DNA from 3 places in the Streptomyces bathyalis genome. Region 1 is predicted to be linked to each of the others. Evidence: riboswitches for the same ligand, from Rfam matches in the RefSeq annotation. Region 1 holds a riboswitch; each other region holds the start of a gene.
The links. A riboswitch is a leader RNA that binds a small molecule or an ion and turns the genes downstream of it on or off. The one in region 1 is predicted to bind cobalamin.
Positions count from the first base shown of each region.

Region 1 (4,962 bases):
CCCGCGGACTCCAGGTCCGCGACCTCGTCCCGCAGCGCCAGTGCCACCTGGCGTGCGGTCTCGGCCTGCGGCTGGTCGTCCCGTACGAAGGACCACGCGAGCATCGTGACGGGTCCGGTCAGCATGCCCTTGACGGGCCGTCCGGTCTGCGACTGCGCGTAGCGCGTCCACTCCACCGTCATCGGCCCGGGCCGGGAGACGTCACCCGCGAGGATCGGAGGCCGCACGTAGCGGGTGCCGTAGGACTGGACCCAGCCGTGCTGCGTCGCGATGTAGCCGTCCAGCCGCTCCGCGAAGTACTGCACCATGTCGTTGCGTTCGGGCTCGCCGTGCACGAGCACGTCCAGTCCGGCCTCTTCCTGGAAGGCGAGGACGTCCCGGATCTCGGCGGCGATCCGCTTGTCGTAGCCCTCCGCGTCGAGCCGTCCGGCCCTCAAGTCGGCGCGCGCCGCACGCAGTTCGCCGGTCTGCGGGAACGAGCCGATGGTGGTCGTCGGCAGCAGCGGCAGCTTCAGCCGCGCGCGCTGTGCCGCGGCCCGCTCCTGATAGGGCGTGGTGCGGCGCCCGTCGGCGTCGGTGACCGCTTCGGTGCGCGCCCGCACGGCCGGGTCGCGGGTGAGCGCCGCGGACGAACGCGCCGCGAGCGCCGATGAGTTGGCGTGCAGCAGTCCGGCGATGACGTCGGTGCCCTCGCCGAGTCCCGTCGCCAGCGCGACGACCTCCTCCGCCTTCTGCCTGGCGAAGGCGAGCCAGCGTGCGACCTGCGGATCCACGTCGCGCTCGAGGGCCGCGTCGAGCGGTACGTGCAGCAGCGAGCAGGACGGGGCGACGTCGACACGGTCGGCGAAGCCGAGCAGCGAGGCCAGCGTGGACAGCGACTTCTTCAGGTCGTTGATCCACACGTTCCGTCCGTCCACGACTCCCGCGACGAGCCGCTTGCCGGGCAGTCCGCCCGCACGCGCCAGGTCCTCCAGGTTCGCGACGGCAGGGCCGGTGAAGTCCATCGCCAGGCCCTCGACGGGCGCCTTGGCGAGTACCGGCAGCGCGTCGCCGAGTCGGTCGAAGTAGGAAGCCACCAGCAGTTCGGGCCGGTCGGTGAGCCCGCCCAGTTCCCGGTATGCGCGTGCGGCGGCGTTCAGTTCGGCCGGCGTGCGGTCCGCCGCCAGCGCGGGCTCGTCGAGCTGCACCCATCCCGCCCCGGCCGCGCGGAGGTCGGCGAGCACCTCCGCGTAGACGGGGAGCAGCCGGTCCAGCAGCGTCAGCGGTTCGAAGTCCGGGGCGACTCCGGGCGCGGGCTTGGCGAGCAGCAGGTACGTGACGGGCCCGACGAGGACGGGCCGGGCGTCGTGGCCCTGCGCGACGGCCTCGGACAGCTCACCGGTCTGCTTCGCGGAGTTCGCCGCGAAGACGGTGTCGGGCCCCAACTCCGATACCAGGTAGTGGTAGTTGGTGTCGAACCACTTCGTCATCTCCAGCGGCGCGACGTCCTGCGTACCGCGCGCCATGGCGAAGTAGCCGTCGAGCGCGTCCGCCTCGACGGCGGCACGGTGACGTTCGGGAACGGCACCGACCATGACGGTGGTGTCCAGCACATGGTCGTAGAGGGAGAAGTCTCCGGTGGGCACTTCGCGCACACCGGCGTTCCTGAGCTGCTGCCAGTTGTCCCGGCGCAGCCCGGCTGCGGTCTCCCGCAGGGCGTCGGCGGTGACGCGGCCCCTCCAGTAGCCCTCGACGGCCTTCTTCAGCTCACGGCCGCTTCCCTGCCGTGGATATCCGTGGACGGTGGCGCGGGGCCTCGTTGCCGGCTTCGACGCCGCGGCTGCGGACTTGGGTGTCACTCAACTCTCCTTCGCGAGTCTCGCCGGTGACCCGAGAGGTACGGGGCGAGGAGGAGAGGCGACGCGGCGGCGCACACGCGCACCGCGTGCTGCTCACCTGTACCGCCGACCCGCCCTCGAGGTCACCGAGATCGATCCGCCGACGCATCCTCCCCCTGGGCCTTGCGGCCCGGGGGTGCCCCCGGCGGGCAGTGGCAGGTCTTCGGACTCGTGGGCCCGCCGTGTCCGTGATCCACGGACCGGCTCCTACCGGCCGTCGCTTCCCGGGTCCGCTCGGACCCAGTGCGTATGACGGCTTTCGTTCCCACTCACCGCTGCGGGGCAGTTCCGGAGTCTCACCGGATTCCCTCTTGCGACGTGCCTGTCTGGCGGACAGGCCGAACCGACTGCCTCTCCAGCGTACGGGCCCGCGAGCCGCGGCGACAAAGGGCAGGAGTGAGGGCTTCTTCATGCGCCGTGATGGTTTACGGGGGCGAAGCACGGTCTGCCGTGGCCCCTCGCCGGACCGGCACGGCCCGCGCGGGCACCGGAACCGGGCCCGCGTCGAGCCGGTGTCCGGGTCCGCGTCGGGCCCGTATCGGACCGGCGCCGGCGGGTGGACCGCGCAGGCCGTGGCAGGCCACCGCCGACAGGGATCCGGGGTGCCGTCGTGGCCCTCCCGCACAGGGCCGTCCGGGTCGCGGCGGTGTGGCGCACGCCGTGGAGCGGCCCGCCGGTCCCAAGCTGCTGCCGGAGACTCACGCCCCGCCGGTGCGCAGGCCGGGCGGGGCGATCCGTTCCACGACGACTGGAGAAGATGACCATGCCACCCCACACCGCGTCCGCATCCTCGGCAGGGCCCGAAGCCGCGGCCGCACCGCAAGCCCCTTCCTCCGCGGCGGCCGCGGCGGGAGCCGCCGCCTCGGAGGCGGCCGAGGCCTTCGAGGCGGCGGGCCTGCCGCCGGACACGAACCCCGCCGACCCGCGGTTCTGGCAACTGCCGCACGACCAGCGGCACCAGGTGTTCGCCGTGCTGCGCCAGCGGGAGGCGCCCACGTACTTCGCACAGCCGCAGCACACCCTGCGCAAGCGGCAGCAGCCGGGGTTCTACGCTCTCGTCAGGCACGAGCACGTGCAGGAAGCCAGCCGCAACGCCGCCGTGTTCGGGAGCGCGCCCGGTGTCACCACGCCGCATCCCGCGCCATGGGTGAAGGCCCTCTTCGGGGAGTCCATGGTCAACGTCGACGGCAGCGACCACGCCAAGCTGCGGAAGATCATTTCGCGGGCGTTCAGTCCCAGGCTGCTGGCGGGCGCCGAGAAGGACATCGAGCAGGTCGTCGCGACCGTCGTCGGGAACGCGGTGCGGCAGCCCTCCCGCGAGTTCGTGACGGCCGTGGCCTCGCTGGTGCCCTGCGAGGTCGTGTGCAACATGATGGGCATCCCCCAGCGGCACCGGCCCCGCATCCTCGCCCAGCTCAACGACGCCTCCGAGAACATCGGCGTACGGCGCGGAGCGGGCGCGAAGTTCCGCATCCCCGGCAAGGGCCTGCGGGCGCTGGCCCGTATGCACATCATGATCGCGATGCTCGCCAGGGAGCGCCGGCGCCACCCGACCGACGACCTCATCTCCGCGCTGGTCACCGCGGATGTCGACGGTCAGTGCCTGGGGAACCGCCAACTCGGCGCGTTCTTCACGTTGTTGATGGTCGCCGGGGTGGAGACGACCCGCAATGCGATCTCGCACGGCCTGGCCCTGCTCAGTGCCGATCCCGAGCAGCGGGAGCTGTGGGAGAGCGACTTCGAGAAGTACGCGGACACCGCCGTGGACGAGATCGTCCGGTGCTCGACCCCCATCATCCAGTTCCGCCGCACGCTGCGCACCGACCACGTCATGGGCGGCCGCACGCTGCGCAAGGGCGAGACGGTGGCGATGTACTACGCCTCCGCCAACCGCGACGAGGCGGTCTTCACCGACCCCGGCACCTTCGACATCACCCGCGACCCCAACCCCCACCTCGGCTACGGCGGAGGCGGCCCGCACTACTGCCTCGGCGCGCACCTCGCCCGCCAGGAACTCAAGGCGCTCTTCAGGCAGTTGCTCACCGACTCCGTCGCGATGCGAGCCGTGGGCCTGCCGGACCTGGTGCCCTCCAGCTTCGACAACCGCATCCGTTCGCTGCAGTTCGACATCGCCCCGCAGGACGGCAGCGGCGGCCCGGCGAAGGGCCCCGTGACCAGCGCCTGACGCACCCTTACGCCGCCGGGCCCGCCGCCCCTACCCTCGTCCCCGGGACTCCCTCGACGCGGGGCCCCGGGGGAGGGAGTGGGGCGGGTGGCCGGTTCTTCGTCCGCGGGACGCGCCAGGGGCAGCGGCGGAGGCAGCGAAAGCGGCGTCGAGCAGTTCGGCTACGAGCAGCAGCTCCACCGCTCGCTCAGCTTCTGGGATCTGCTCGTCTACGGGCTGGTCTTCATGGTGCCGATCGCCCCCTTCGGCATTTTCGGCAGCGTCTTCCAGGGCTCCGGCGGCATGGTCGTGCTCGCCTACGCGGTCGGCATGGTCGCCATGATGTTCACGGCCCTGTCGTACGCGCAGATGTCGCGCGCCTTCCCGATGGCGGGTTCCGTCTACTCCTACGCCGGACGCGGCATCGCAGCCCCGGTCGGCTTCATCTCGGGCTGGATGATCCTTCTCGACTACGTCCTCGTGCCCGGCCTGCTCTACCTGATCTCCGGCGTCGCGATGAACACCCTGGTGCCCGCGGTGCCCGTGTGGGTGTGGCTGACGGGCTTCGTGGTGCTCAACACGGTCGTCAACTACATGGGCATCGAGATGACCGCCAAGGTGAACAAGGTCATGCTCGTCGGCGAACTCGCCGTCCTGGTCGTCTTCCTGGCCGTCGGGATCACCGCCCTCGCGCAGGGCAAAGGGCACGGCTTCTCCTTCACGCCCCTGTACGACGCGGGGAGCTTCTCCTGGCCCCTGGTCTTCGGCGCGGTGTCGGTCGCGGTGCTCAGCTTCCTCGGCTTCGACGGGATCTCCATGCTGGCCGAGGAGAACAAGGAGTCGGCGCGGGCCATCGGACGCGCCATGGTCGCCGCACTGGTGCTCGCCGCGGCCCTCTTCATCGCCCAGACCTGGGTCGCC
Region 1 covers NZ_CP048882.1:5,926,393-5,931,354, reverse strand. Annotated here, with positions in the region: gene metE (5-methyltetrahydropteroyltriglutamate--homocysteine S-methyltransferase) at 1-1,838, opposite strand, end outside; cobalamin riboswitch at 2,032-2,222, opposite strand; gene G4Z16_RS25640 (cytochrome P450) at 2,635-4,062, shown strand; gene G4Z16_RS25635 (APC family permease) at 4,150-4,962, shown strand, end outside.

Region 2 (4,962 bases), 390 kb from region 1:
CGACTTTACGAACGGCTTCCACGACACGGCCAACGCCATGGCCACCACCATCTCCACCGGGGCGCTCAAGCCCAAGACAGCGGTGGCGATGTCGGCGGTCCTCAACCTCGTTGGAGCGTTCCTCTCCATCGAGGTGGCCAAGACCATCTCATCGGGAATCATCGACGAAGGCTCCGGTATCCAGCCTGAAGTGATCTTCGCCGGGCTGGTCGGAGCGATCATCTGGAATCTGCTGACCTGGCTCGCCGGGCTTCCGTCCAGTTCCTCCCACGCGCTGATGGGCGGCCTCCTCGGTGCCACGGTGGCCTCCGTCGGCATCGGTGCCGTCAACGGCGGCACCGTGGTGATGAAGGTGCTCATCCCGGCCATCGCCGCTCCGCTCGTCGCGGGCCTCGCCGCGCTCTTCGCGACGCGGCTGACCTACCGGGCGGCGCGCAAGGCCGACGAGCAGCAGACCGCAAAGGGCTACCGCGCGGGGCAGATCACCTCCGCCGCGCTGGTCTCCCTCGCGCACGGCACCAACGACGCGCAGAAGACCATGGGTGTCATCACCCTCGCGCTGATCACCGGCGGCGTGATCGCCCCGCAGGCGGACCCGCCGACCTGGGTGATCGTCTCGGCCGGGCTGGCCATCGCCCTCGGTACGTATCTGGGCGGCTGGCGGATCATCCGCACCATGGGCAAGGGCATCACCGACATCAAGCCTCCGCAGGGATTCGCGGCGCAGACCTCGGCCGCGGTCACGATCCTCGCCTCCTCCCACATCGGCTTCTCGCTCTCCACGACGCACGTGTGCTCCGGCGCCGTCATGGGCTCGGGAGTCGGCCGCAAGGGCGGCGTCGTGCGCTGGTCGACAGCGGCCCGCATGGTGGCGGGTTGGGGCCTGACGCTTCCGGCGGCGGCACTCGTCGCCGCGGGCGCCGCGGTGCTGGCGCAGCAGGGCGACTGGGGCGTCGGCACGGTCGCGGCGCTCGCGCTCACCATCAGCGGCGGCATCTGGCTGCTCTCGCGCCGCCAGCCCGTCGACCACACGAACGTCAACGACGCGGCCCTGCCCGGGACTTCCGGGCCGGAACCCGCCGGAGTCGTCACGGCGGCGCTGCGTACCGTCGCGCCGCCGCCCGTGGCGTCGGCCCGCAGCAACGCGGACGGCAACGGGGGTCCGGCAAGGACCCCGGAGGGCGTCGGCACGGCGAGTTCGTCTTCGCAGACCGAGACGGAGCGCGGGCGAGCGGCCTCCACTCTCGGCTAGGTTGCCGGGCCGGTGCGGTCACGGTCTCCGCACCGCACCGGCCCGGCAACCGACAAGCAGTCACAACCGGACCACTCACCGGACTCCCGGGATCGCGATCCCGGCCCGGAGGACAGACAGGGAAACGCTATGGACATCGACTGGGCAGCGCTCGGCGAGGTATTCGGCGTGAGCCTCGTGGCCACGGTCGCCCTGGTGGGCGTGTTCACGCTCGGCATCGTGGGTGCGTCCGCCGGCAAGGCCGGCGGCTCGCAGGGCGGTGGCGCGTCCGTGCTCGCGCGCACCGGGTCGTACGCGTGCTTCGCGCTGTGCGCGGCCGCCGTCGCCTACGGCATCTACATCATCACCGCGCCCTGAACGACTGGGCGCCGGCGAGCCGTTGACAGCGGCCGCCGATACCGGAGGGGGTACGGAGCAGCGCTCCGTACCCCTTTTTCCTGTGCCGCGGCGGGGTCCCCGTGTGCCTGCTCACACTCTCCCGTCGCAGGTCAAGGGCGAGTTGACGCCCCTCCTGGTACGTGGTGGACTGCCGATGCCCAACGGCGGCAGGAGAGGAAGCCGGTGCGAATCCGGCGCGGTCCCGCCACTGTCACCGGGGAGCGCACCCCCAACCGAAGGCCACGGCCCATCAGTTCGACGGGCTGGAAGGCCGGGGGACGCAGCGATCCGGGAGCCAGGAGACTCTCGTCGCCGGCACGTCGAACCAGGGCGAGGACCCTGAGTGAGGACTCCGTCATGCGTGGCTACTCTGCCTCTCCCGCACCCGTTTCCGTTCCCGAGTCCGCGACGGCTGCCGCTGCGGCGGACGTCCCCGCCCGCGTCCACGGCGGCTGCGGCGACAGCCTCCAGGACGGCTTCCGCGACGGTTTCCGCGACGGCGTGAACGTCCGCGTCCGCCGCGGTCACGTCCCGCACCGTGGCCGCCCGCGGCCCGGCATGCTCCTCCGAGGCACGACGACGGCACGCTGACGGTGCGGGCTCATCGCGCCTACATACGCGGCGCGGCCCTCGGACAGCTGGGCGACGCGCTGCTGGGCGACCCCCGCCGTGGGCACCCCGTGGCCGCTTTCGGCCGGGCCGCAGCCGCTGCCGAGCGCGCCCTGTGGCGAGACCACCGGGGTGCGGGCGCCCTGCACACGGCGCTGACCGTCGCCGGAGCCGTCACCGCCGTCGCCACGCTCTCGCGCACCGCACGCGCCCTTGCGGGCACCGGCGGCGCCACCCTCGTCGACGCCGCAGTGACCTGGACGGTGCTGGGCGGCACCGGCCTCCGCCGGGAGGCCCTCGCCGTGGCCGCCGCGCTGGAGGCGGGTGATGTCGAGGGCGCGCGGCGGCTGTTGCCGCATCTGTGCGGCCGCGACCCCCAGGCGCTGGACGCGGACGCCATCGCGCGGGCCGTCGTGGAGTCGGTGGCGGAGAACACCTCGGACGCGGTCGTGGGCGCCCTGGTCTGGGGCGCGGCAGCCGGCGCCCCGGGCATGGCGGCATTTCGTGCGGTCAACACCCTGGACGCGATGTTCGGTCACCGCTCGCCGCGTCACCTGCGCTTCGGCTGGGCGGCCGCCCGTCTGGACGACGCGGCGGGATGGCCGGGCGCACGCCTGACGGCCGCGCTCGCCGCGCTCGCCGGGCCGTCTCCGCGCGGGGCCCTGCGTGCCTGGCGCACTGACGCCCGCTCGCATCCCAGCCCCAACGCGGGCCCGGTGGAAGCCTCGTTCGCAGGGGCGCTGGGCGTGCGTCTGGGCGGAACCCTCAGCTACGGCGGACGCACCGAGCACCGGCCGGTCCTCAACTCCCCCGGCCGTGCAGTGCGTACGGACGACATAGCGGCAGCCGTCCAACTCTCGCGCCGCGTCAGCGCGCTGGCGCTGCTGGTGACCTCGGTGGCGGGCGCGTTCGGCAGGAAGCGCCGGGCGGAAAGGGGCGACGGATGACGACGGCCGGTGAGAACGGCGGGCATGCGCGAAGGCCGGGTTCCGGCGGGCAGGGCGGCGGACTTCTCGTCGCGGGCACGACCTCCGACGCCGGAAAGAGCGTCGTCACGGCGGGCATCTGCCGCTGGCTGGCGCGCAAGGGCCTGAAGGTCGCGCCCTTCAAGGCGCAGAACATGTCGCTCAACTCGTACGTGACGCTGGAGGGCGCCGAGATAGGCCGTGCGCAGGCGATGCAGGCTGCCGCTGCCAACACCGAGCCGACGGCGCTGATGAATCCGGTCCTGCTCAAGCCCGGCAGCGACAGCAGCAGCCAGGTCGTGCTGCTCGGCAAGCCGGTCGGCGAGATGAGCGCGGGGGGCTACCACTCAGGCAAGCAGGAGCGGCTGCTGGGCACGGTCGCCGACTGCCTCGCCGAGCTGCGTCGCACGCACGACGCGGTGATCTGCGAGGGCGCCGGCAGCCCCGCGGAGATCAACCTGCGCCGCACCGACATCGTCAACATGGGCCTGGCCAGGGCCGCCGGGCTGCCCGTCGTGGTCGTCGGGGACATCGACCGCGGGGGCGTCTTCGCCTCCTTCTTCGGCACGACGGCGCTGCTGGCGGACCGGGACCAGGAACTGCTCGCGGGGTACGTGGTCAACAAGTTCCGCGGCGACGTGGCGCTGCTGGAGCCGGGCCTGGAGATGCTCCACGGGCTGACGGGGCGGCCCGTGCTGGGCGTGCTGCCCTTCCGCCACGGACTCGGCATCGACGAGGAGGACGGGCTGGGGGTGCCCCCGGACGGAGTCTGGGGGAGGGTCCGCCGCAGCACCGTCCGCGAGTCGGCGTCGGCGTCCCCGCACGGCAGCGACGTGCTGCGGATCGCCGTCGTGCCGGTACCTCTGATGTCGAACTTCACCGACGTCGACGCCCTCGCCGCAGAACCCGGAGTCGTCGTGCGGTTCACGGACCGTCCCGAGGAACTCGCCGACGCCGACCTGGTCGTACTGCCCGGCACCCGCGGCACGGTGCGGGCGCTGGCGTGGCTGCGCCAGCGCGGCCTCGCGGACGCGGTACGGCGCCGCGCGGCCGAAGGGCTGCCGGTCCTCGGCATCTGCGGCGGCTTCCAGATGCTGGGCGAGCGCATCGAGGACGAGGTCGAGTCGCGGGCAGGGACCATCGAAGGGCTGGGGCTGCTGCCGGTCCAGGTGAGGTTCGCGCACGAGAAGACGCTCGCCCGTCCGTCGGGCCGGGCCCTCGGTGAGCACGCCGAGGGCTACGAGATCCACCACGGCGTCGCCGAAGTGCTCGGCGGCGAGGCCGTGTTCAGCGATGCGGACGGGGCGGCCCTGGACGGCTGCCGGTCCGGCGCCGTGTGGGGCACGCACTGGCACGGGTCGCTGGAGAGCGACGGCTTCCGGCGGGCCCTTCTGCGCCGGGTGGCCGCCGACGCGGGACGCACCGGATTCGTACCCGCACCGGACACGAGCTTCGCGGCGCTGCGCGAGGAGCAACTGGAGCGCCTGGGCGATCTCATCGAGGAACACGCCGACACGGACGCGCTGCTGCGCCTGATCGAGGAAGGCCCGCCGCCGGGCCTGCCCTTCGTCGCCCCGGGGGCGCCCGAGGCACAACTCGCGGGAGGGTCCTCATGAACAGGGTTCTGCTTCTGTCCACCACGGGCACCGGCCTGTCCGCGAAGAACCTGGCGGGCAGGCCGCGGGACGCGGGCATCGCGAAGGCCCACCCCGTACGGGAAGACCGTGCGCAGCGGCTCGGCACGCGCGGGCGGCTCGG
Region 2 covers NZ_CP048882.1:6,312,086-6,317,047, reverse strand. Annotated here, with positions in the region: gene G4Z16_RS27345 (inorganic phosphate transporter) at 1-1,252, shown strand, start outside; gene G4Z16_RS27340 (hypothetical protein) at 1,382-1,609, shown strand; cobalamin riboswitch at 1,805-1,935, shown strand; gene G4Z16_RS27335 (hypothetical protein) at 1,988-2,221, shown strand; gene G4Z16_RS27330 (cobalamin biosynthesis protein) at 2,224-3,186, shown strand; gene G4Z16_RS27325 (cobyric acid synthase) at 3,183-4,820, shown strand; gene G4Z16_RS27320 (hypothetical protein) at 4,817-4,962, shown strand, end outside.
Region 2: linked by a shared signal. The riboswitch ahead of G4Z16_RS27335 (hypothetical protein) and the one ahead of metE (5-methyltetrahydropteroyltriglutamate--homocysteine S-methyltransferase) in region 1 are both predicted to bind cobalamin.

Region 3 (4,962 bases), 4.0 Mb from region 1:
GCGCAGGCGCTCCATCCTCGGACGCCGCTCCAGCGCCGAGGTGCGGGCGTGGTTCGAGAGCTTCGGCATCACCAGGGCCGCGTCTCCCGTCCGCATCGATCCCGAACCGGCGGCCGGCGTCGAGCACGGGCGCATCTGCCTCCCCGTGCGGCACGCGGGCGTCGTGCGCGGCTACATCTGGCTGATGGACGACGGGGCGCTCGACCTCTCCGACCCGCGGCTGGCGGCGGCCATGGCGGTGGCGTCGCGGATCGGGGCGCTGCTGGCGGCCGAGACGCAGGCGGAGGCGCGCTCGGGCGAACTGCTGCGGGCGATGCTGACCGAGGAAGACCGGGGCAGGGGCGAGGAGTTGGCGGCGGAGCTGGGCGAGCTGCTCGGGCCGGCGGCGTCGGGCCCGCTGGCACTGCTCGCTGTGGGCCCCTGGCCGGCCGACGACGCTGACGGCGACGGGGAGAGCTCCGGCAGTACGGGCGCACCCGTGCTGCCGCACGTCATGGCGGGGTGCGTGCTTCCGGCCCGGCTCGCGCAACCGGCCCCCGGCGGCAGGTCGGCGGCGCCGCCCGCGCCGGAGCGGCAGCCGGTGCTCGCCTCGCTGGTGCGGCTGCGCTCGGCGGAGGTCCGTGCTCCGGCCCGTACGGCCGCCGGGCAACTGCTGCGCGTGCCGCGCTCCCCCGCCGCCGCGGGCGTCAGCGCGCCGCGCCGCGGGCTCTCCGACGCGGTCGCGGCCTGGCGGGAGGCGCTCGCCGCCGCACGGGCCGCGGGCGCGGAACCGGAGCGGCTGGGCCCGGTCGCCGACTGGGACGCGATCGGTCCGTACCGGCTGCTGGCCGCCCTGCCCGACGACGTCGCCCGCGATGCGGCCGTGGCGCCGCTGCTGCGTCCCGCACACGGCGAACTGGCGCGCACCGCCGAGGTGTTCCTCGACCACGCGGGCCAGGCGGGGCGAACGGCCGCCGCGTTGGGCATACACCGTCAGACGCTCTACTACCGCCTCTCCCGCATCGAAGCCCTCACCGGCCTCGACCTCGACGATGGCGGCTCCCGGTTGCTGCTCCACATGGCGCTGAAGGCCGCACGGCTGTGACTGCCGTGCGGGGTCCGCGACTCCGTGAGCAATGTCGGGGGTCATGAACACGAGCACGAGCGCGAGCAACGGTCGCGGACAGCAACGGCGTTCATCCACCGGTGGCGCTCGACGAGCTTCGGCTCGGTGTTCGACTCGGCATGGCTCCAGCCACCTGGGGACGGGCGTTCGCCGCGATGAGCCCCGATGAGACCTTCAGCCTTCGCTCCACCACGCGATGTCCGGCTCCGGGAGTCGGTGAAGGGCTGTCTCATTGCCCCCGATCACGGATCGGCGACGCAGCGCGCCGATTCCCTGCAAGCCCCCGTCGCGGCGGAGTGATGGCGTGCAGGTCGAGGATCTCCGGCTGCGGAGCGACGCCGGGGCCGCCCGCGCGTACCCAGGCGGTGACGTCCTCGGTCGCGTCCGGGCTGTTGACCAGCCCCAGCCAGACGGGCCGCGCACCGGCGGCGCGCCCGGCGGCGGAAGGCTGCACGACGATGACGTTGGCCTGGTCACACACGTCCAGGCAGTCGGACACGCGAACCGGTGCCTCCTCCCGCAGCCGAGCCGTCTGTGCCGCGTGATCCAGTCCGGTCACCTTGGGACTGCCGCAGCAGCAGTCCCGGCACACGACGATCCGGCACGGAGCAGGGCCGGCAGTCTCCACTGCCCCCGCTTCGTCGGATGCCTCATCGACCGATGTCTCGGGCACGCCGAACCTTCCCTCTCTCCGGGGAGATCCGCCCCGGTACGTCGAGGAGGCGACCGCGTGAGTCTCCTGGCTCTCGGGTCAAGGCTCGTCCCCGCCTTCCCACCCGCCCGGGGCAGTGGCCTGTCGGGGATCCGCTCGCCGATCACAGTGGCGGGACCGCGCCGGATTCACACCGGCTTCCTCGAACCGCCGTCGCCATGTCACGGGCCATCATTCCATCCGGGCGCCGTCCAGGGCCGAGGGCCTCCGCGGGCCCCGAAGAAGCGCCGGACGCAGATCGGCGGTCCGGACGATGACGCGGCTCGTCCCTGCAACTGCCCTGCAGCGTGCGTGACTTGACGGGCTCCCGTTGCCGGTCGGCGCTCGTGGATGTCAGTCTCCGACGCCCCCTGCGAACGGCATCGTCCGCCACCGGATGATGGCGGGGTTCAAGTACTCGGGCAACGCGGGCAGTTGAGGCGCGAGCGCCAGGGCGGCGATGACCCGCAGCATGCCTACGGCGTTCACGAAGCTCATGACGTCCTCCTTCAACGGCCTCATGCCGTTGCGCCGCGCGCCGCGGTCGTAGGCGGATTCGAGGTCGGGCCCGAGGGTGGCCAGGTCCCACTCGACGGGGCCCGACGTGACCAGTTCGAAGTCGGCGTAGAGCTTCCCGTCCTTCCCGGAGAAGATGTTCGCGGGTGGGCAGTCGCCGTGGATGGGCTGGACATCGGTCCACGGGAACGCCGTCTCGAACGCCGCGCGTGAGCTCACGAGAGGTTCCAGGACCTGCCACTCGCGGCGCGCGCGGTCCAGATCGCTCGGAGCGATGAGGTCGGGGCGGTCTTCGAGCAGGGCAAGGCTTTCCCCGATGACCCGCGGTTCGGCCGCGGACAGGAACGACAGCCGGCCGGGGTATCCGCGCAGGGCGGCGTGCAGGTCGGCAACGATTTCGGCGTTGGCCACGTAGTCGGGCTCCTTGTCCCGGTCCTCCTCGACGAACTGCCAGAACGTCATCGAGAGTCCGTCGCGCTGTACGGGCTCCCGTGGCACGAGAGGACTGGGCTGGATCACGGGGGCTCCCTGGTCTGCGAGCCACCGCGTCACGTCAAGTTCCGCCTGCTGGCGGGCGGCCTGGGAACCGAGATCCGCGGAGTGCGGCAGGACTGTGGGAATCCGGGCCACGACCGGTGACGGCGCGAGGTGGACGACCACGGAGAACAGGTCGTGGAGCACCTCGGCATCGGTCACGGTGAGCCCGAGAGCGCGCCCCGCTCCCACGGCCGCGTCGACTGCTGCGGAGGTGCGTCGGGCAATCTGCTCTGGCGTCACGAAATCGGGCATGGCTCGATCGTTCCACGCCGCAGCACGGCGTTCGACGTACAACTTCCAGCCGGTAGCGGCCACTTCGCCCGACGGACATCCGGGCCGCCGACGAACGCGAGCTCCCCGTATGGAGAACCCGGGCAGCGGCAGTTCCGCCGGGGGAGGAAATCGGGGCCGGAGAACCACCGCGCGGGCAGGTGATGGAGCAACGACAACGGCGGCCCGGTCGCCCGGGGGAGCCGGTCACCAAAACGGGCCCACGGCGGGCGAACGGACGGGGAACGTCATGTCAGCAGCGGCGTACGACCAGATCGCCGACTGGTACGAACAGGATTTCCTGCGCGGGCAGGACGCCGAGACCTCGGAGGGAAACCCCCGCAGCCTGGGCGGCCTGCTCGGGGACCTTCTCGGAACGGGCAGCGGTACGTGCCTGGAGATCGGCTGCGGCACGGGGGTCCACGCTGCCGCGCTCCGCGACCTGGGCTGGACGCCGGTCGGCGTGGACCTGTCGCGAGGGATGCTCGGCCACGCCCGCAGCCGGCTACCGGTCGCGCAGGCCGATGCCGCGAGGCTTCCGGTGAGCGACGGCTCCGTCACGGCCGCTGTCGCAGTCATGGTGCACACGGACATGCCGCACTATCCGGCGGTACTGCGGGAAGCGGCCCGTGTCCTCCGGCCCGGTGGGGTGTTCGTGCACATCGGCGTCCACCCCTGCTTCTGCGGGGCGTTCGCCGACCGCACGGACCCCGACGCGATCGTGGTCCGCCCCGGCTATCTCGACGGCGCCTGGACGAAGGCTTCCTGGACCGACCAGGGCGTACGCGACAAGGTCGGGGCCACACACCTTCCGCTGCCGGGCCTGCTCCACGCCTTCCTCGACGCGGGACTGGCACTCGAACAGTTCGCCGAGCACGGCACCCCCACCCCGATCGTCATGGCCGTGACGGCACGCAAGCGCGGCTGATCTCCCACACGTCCCGCTGACCGGCCGCCGCGGGCCGGCCGCCCCGGTCCGCCCGGGCGGTTTCCCCGCACCGGCTGCCGTCACCGTTCCGAGTGCGTAACGTCGGCGAGGTGACGAACGGGGACGGCAGCAGCCACGACGGCGGGGACGGGACCGAGGACGACGGGGACGGCCGACTCCTCGCCCTGTACGACGAGTTGATGCGCGGAGCACCGGCCGAGCCGGCCATCGGCGTGACGTACGAACAGGACGGGCCGCTCGTGCGTGCCGTGGGCGGCTTCCGCGCCTTCGTGTTCGGACCGCGTGACAGCGGGCTGCGGGGCGCCGACCTGGACCGCCTGATCGCGCGGCAACGGGACCGCTTCGCCGCGCGGGAGGAGACGGCCGAGTGGCGCATCCACGCGCACGACGAGCCGCGGGATCTGCCGGAACGGCTGCGTGCAGCGGGCTTCGTCCCGGGTGACGGCAAGACCGTACTCGTCGGCGCGAGCGCGGAGTTGGCCACGGAACCCCCGGCGCCGGAAGGCGTGGTCATCCGCCGCGTGACCGACGCCGGTGACATGCGCCGCATCGCGGCGGTGGAGGCCTCCGTGTGGGACATGGACCTGAGCTGGCTGGCGCGCTTCCTGGCCGAGCGGATCGCGGCCTCACCGGACGGCACCGCGGTTCTGGTGGCCGAGGCGGGCGAGGCCGGCGGGCAGGTCGTCGCCGCGGGGTGGATGATCTTCCAGGCGGGACGGGGCTTCGCCGGGCTGCGCGGCGGTACGACGCTGCCGGAGTGGCGCGGACGGGGCGTCTACCGGGCGCTGGTCGCCGAACGCGCCCGGATCGCCGCCGCGCGCCGCCTGCCGTATCTGCAGGTCGACGCCTCGGACGACAGTCTGCCGATCCTGCGCCGGCTGGGCTTCCGCACCG
Region 3 covers NZ_CP048882.1:1,928,216-1,933,177, forward strand. Annotated here, with positions in the region: gene G4Z16_RS08285 (PucR family transcriptional regulator) at 1-1,084, shown strand, start outside; gene G4Z16_RS08290 ((2Fe-2S) ferredoxin domain-containing protein) at 1,335-1,733, opposite strand; cobalamin riboswitch at 1,838-1,961, opposite strand; gene G4Z16_RS08295 (aminoglycoside phosphotransferase family protein) at 2,151-3,101, opposite strand; gene G4Z16_RS08300 (class I SAM-dependent methyltransferase) at 3,370-4,047, shown strand; gene G4Z16_RS08305 (GNAT family N-acetyltransferase) at 4,248-4,962, shown strand, end outside.
Region 3: linked by a shared signal. The riboswitch ahead of G4Z16_RS08290 ((2Fe-2S) ferredoxin domain-containing protein) and the one ahead of metE (5-methyltetrahydropteroyltriglutamate--homocysteine S-methyltransferase) in region 1 are both predicted to bind cobalamin.